2 regions of the Thauera sp. JM12B12 genome follow, and region 1 is predicted to be linked to the other one. Evidence: riboswitches for the same ligand, from Rfam matches in the RefSeq annotation. Region 1 holds a riboswitch; the other holds the start of a gene.
The links. A riboswitch is a leader RNA that binds a small molecule or an ion and turns the genes downstream of it on or off. The one in region 1 is predicted to bind S-adenosylhomocysteine.
Positions count from the first base shown of each region.

Region 1 (2,198 bases):
TGGCGCAGGAACTCGGCCTCGCCCTCCTTCATCGAGATCGAGTTGACCACGCCCTTGCCCTGGATGCACTTGAGGCCGGTCTCGATCACCGACCACTTCGACGAGTCGAGCATGATCGGCACGCGCGAGATGTCGGGCTCGGAGGCGATGAGCTTGCAGAAGCGCTCCATGGCGGCGACCGAATCGAGCATCGCCTCGTCCATGTTGATGTCGATGACCTGGGCGCCGTTCTCGACCTGCTGGCGCGCCACCGCGAGCGCGTCGTCGAAGCGGCCCTCGAGGATCATGCGCGCGAAGGCCTTGGAGCCGGTGACGTTGGTGCGCTCGCCGACGTTGACGAAGAGCGCATCGCTGCCGACGTTGAAGGGTTCCAGGCCCGACAGGCGCAGCTTCTTCTCCAGCACCGGCACGGCGCGCGGGGCAAGGCCCGCGACCGCCTGCGCGATCGCCGCGATGTGCGCCGGGGTGGTGCCGCAGCAGCCGCCGACGATGTTCACCAGCCCGCTCTGCGCCCACTCGCGGATCTCGCCGGCGAGGTGCTCGGGCGTCTCGTCGTAGCCGGTGGGCGACAGCGGGTTGGGCAGGCCGGCGTTGGGGTGGGCGGACACGTGGGTGTCGCAGACATTGGACAGCTCCTCCACGTACTGGCGCAGCTGGTCGGCGCCGAGCGCACAGTTGAGGCCAAAGCTGATCGGCTGCGCGTGGCTGAGCGAGTTCCAGAAGGCTTCCGCGGTCTGGCCCGACAGCGTGCGACCGGAGGCGTCGGTGATCGTGCCGGAGATCATCACCGGCCATCGCCTGCCGAGGTCGTCGAAGAGCTTCTCGATCGCGAACACCGCGGCCTTGGCGTTGAGGGTGTCGAAGATGGTCTCGATCAGCAGGATGTCTGCACCGCCTTCGAGCAGACCCCTGGCCGAGTCGTAGTAGTCGTCGACCAGCGCGTCGAACGTGATGTTGCGGTAGCCCGGGTCGTTCACATCGGGCGAGATCGACAGCGTGCGCGAGGTCGGCCCCAGCACGCCGGCGCAGAAGCGCGGCTTGGCGGGGTTCCTCGCGGTGTATTCGTCGCACAGCTGGCGCACCAGTCGCGCACCCTCGACGTTGAGCTCGTAGGCCAGCGTCTCGAGCCCGTATTCGGCCTGCGACACCCGGGTGGCGTTGAAGGTGTTGGTCTCGACGATGTCCGCCCCGGCCTCGAGGTAGGCGCGATGGATGCCGGCGATCACGTCCGCGCGCGTGAGCACGAGCAGGTCGTTGTTGCCCTTGAGGTCCTTGGGGTGATCGAGGAAGCGCGCGCCGCGGTAGTCGGTCTCGCCCAGCTTCTCCTGCTGGATCATCGTGCCCATCGCGCCATCCAGGATCAGGATGCGCTCGGCGAGAAGCTGGCGGAGTTCGATGCTGCGATCGGCTTGCATGGCTGGGTCCTCGGTCGGTCGACGGTCGCCGGGCAACGCCACGCACAAAAGCGAACGGCGCCACAAACCGGCTGATGGTTTGTGAGCGCCGTTGATCGGTTGCCGAGCCTGGCCCGCACAGGATCGGTGGGTCGCAGCGCTCCTCGGCAAGGCCGCGATTCTAGCCCTTGTCGCGCGCCACTGCCAAGGCTGCACCTGGAGCAATCGCACGAAGGCCCCGTGGGAGCGGGCTTGCCCGCTAAAAGGGCCCCCGTGGGCGCCGATTCGGGGGCAAGCCCGCTCCCCCACAGCACCCCCTCGCTACGCATGGGAAACCGGCTACCAGAACCCGGGATACGCGAACGGATGCGGGTAGAAGGGTCGCGGATAGCCCCACCATCCGCCCCAGCCCCAGGGATAGCCGTAGTAGCCGCCCCAGCCGCCGAGCACCGCGCCATCGCGCGGGAAGACATAGGTCTGGCTGGTGCGCAGGACCTTGCCGTCGACGAAATGCACATTGAACAGCGTCGCGACGCCTGGTCCGTCGTTGCGGATGTTCCAGTCCCACACCTCCTCGCCCGAGTTGCGGAAGCGCTGCTCCGAGCGATGCGTGCCGAGCAGGCGCGAGACCTGCTCCTTGTCCATGCCGCGCTCGACGCGGGCGAGGTTCTCGGGCGCGAGCGCGTCCCACTGGCGCAGCACGATCCCGCCCTGATCCACCTGCACCATCAGGCAGGTTCGCCCATTGGGCTGGGTGGAATACTCCAGCGTGGTGGTGCCGTCGTCATTGCTCCAGCGCCGCGT
Region 1 covers NZ_CP154859.1:443,283-445,480, reverse strand. Annotated here, with positions in the region: gene metH (methionine synthase) at 1-1,415, opposite strand, end outside; S-adenosyl-L-homocysteine riboswitch at 1,492-1,566, opposite strand; gene AAG895_RS01925 (hypothetical protein) at 1,734-2,198, opposite strand, start outside.

Region 2 (2,198 bases), 730 kb from region 1:
AAGTGGCCGATGTTGCACACGATGGCCTGGTCACGCATCTTCGCCATGTGGTCGTGGGTGATCACGTGGTAGTTGCCGGTGGCGGTGACGAAGATGTCGGCCTTGTCGGCGGCGTACTCCATGGTCACCACGCGATAGCCTTCCATCGCCGCCTGCAGCGCGCAGATCGGGTCCACCTCGGTCACCCACACCTGCGCAGACAGCGCACGCAGGGCCTGGGCCGAGCCCTTGCCGACGTCGCCGTAGCCGCACACCACCGCGATCTTGCCGGCGATCATCACGTCGGTCGCGCGCTTGATGCCGTCGACCAGCGACTCGCGGCAGCCGTACAGGTTGTCGAACTTGGACTTGGTCACCGAATCGTTGACGTTGATCGCCGGGAACTTGAGTTCGCCGCGTGCGTGCATCTGGTACAGGCGATGCACGCCGGTGGTGGTCTCCTCGGTCACGCCCTTGACCTGCGCGAGGCGGGTCGAGTACCAGGTGGGGTCCTGTGCGAGCTTGGCGCGGATGGCGGCGAAGAGGATGGTCTCCTCTTCCGAGCCCGGCTTGGCCAGCACCGCAATGTCCTTCTCCGCGCGCGCACCCAGGTGCAGCAGCAGCGTGGCGTCGCCGCCGTCGTCGAGGATCATGTTGCTGTAGCCGCCGTCCGCCCATTCGAAGATGCGGTGGGTGTAGTCCCAGTAGTCCTTGAGCGACTCGCCCTTGACCGCGAACACCGGGATGCCGTCGGCGGCGATCGCGGCGGCGGCGTGGTCCTGGGTCGAGAAGATGTTGCACGAGGCCCAGCGCACCTGGGCGCCGAGCGCGGTCAGCGTCTCGATCAGCACCGCGGTCTGGATGGTCATGTGCAGCGAGCCGGTGATGCGCGCGCCCTTGAGCGGCTGGCTGGCGGCGTATTCCTCGCGGATGGCCATCAGGCCGGGCATTTCGGTTTCGGCGATGCGGATTTCCTTGCGGCCCCAGTCGGCCAGCGACAGGTCGGCGACGACGAAATCGGTGAAGTTGGTGTCAGCCACGGCGTTCATGTGAAGCTCCATGCTATGGCCGGGCGAGAGGTGGGGGAGGGCAGCATGGCACTGCAGGGAGCTCACCCGACATCCCGAACCCGGCAGGGTTTAAGACGATTAGCAGGGTGAGCGCCGTTGTACTGCAACCCGCCGGGCGGCGGGGTCCGAGCCTGGGGGCCTGGCAGCAGGGGATGCGGCCGGCGCCTCGCAGCGCTCCTCGGAAAACACGCGGATTATAGCAAAGCAAACTGCAGTGGGAGCGGGCTTGCCCGCGAATGTGGCGTTCAGCCGCCGATGTTCGCCGGCAAGCCCGCTCCCACGGTTCAGCCCGGTCAGGTGTCGCTGCGCCTGCCGTTGCTGCGCACGATGCTGACCACGATGGTGATCACCGTGAGCGGCATCACATAGCCGAGCATGATCCCGGAGAAGGCCGGCAGGCTGGCATGCTGCTGGGCCTGCAGGATCAGCCAGGACGTATACACCGCGTAGTAGGCGAGGAACACGCCGCCTTCCCAGCGCGCGATCTCGCGTCCGGTGATCATGATCGGCAGGCAGGCGAAGGCCACCGCCAGCATCACCCACAGGTCGAAGTTGCGCGCCGCCTCCGATACCGGCAGGCCCGCGCCCGAGACGATGCCGGTGAGACCGAGCACCGCGAGGATGTTGAACACGTTGCTGCCCACCACGTTGCCCACCGCGATGTCGCGCTGGCCGCGGATGGCGGCGACGATCGAGGTGGCGATCTCGGGCATCGAGGTGCCGACCGCAACCACCGTGAGGCCGATCACCAGGTCGCTGACACCGAAGGCGCGCGCGAAGGCGACGGCCGAATCCACCAGCCAGTCCGCGCCCACCACCAGCATCGCCAGGCCGACCCCGATCAGCGCCAGCTGCACGCTCCAGTGGCGATCCCAGTTCGAGGTCGGGATCTCGGTCTCGAACTCGTCCTGAACGTTCTTCGACGCCCGCCGCGACTGCACGACCAGGAACACCGTGTAGGCGATCACCAGCACGAACAGCGCGATCGACTCCAGCAGCCCGATGTTGCCGTCGAGCGCCATCACCACCAGCAGCGCCGAGGCGCCGATCATGATCGGGATCTCCTGGCGGATGATCTGTTCATCGACCAGCAGTGGCGTGATCAGCGCCGAGATGCCGAGGATGAGCAGGATGTTGGCGATGTTGCTG
Region 2 covers NZ_CP154859.1:3,885,434-3,887,631, reverse strand. Annotated here, with positions in the region: gene ahcY (adenosylhomocysteinase) at 1-1,028, opposite strand, end outside; S-adenosyl-L-homocysteine riboswitch at 1,131-1,235, opposite strand; gene AAG895_RS17655 (calcium/sodium antiporter) at 1,343-2,198, opposite strand, start outside.
Region 2: linked by a shared signal. The riboswitch ahead of ahcY (adenosylhomocysteinase) and the one ahead of metH (methionine synthase) in region 1 are both predicted to bind S-adenosylhomocysteine.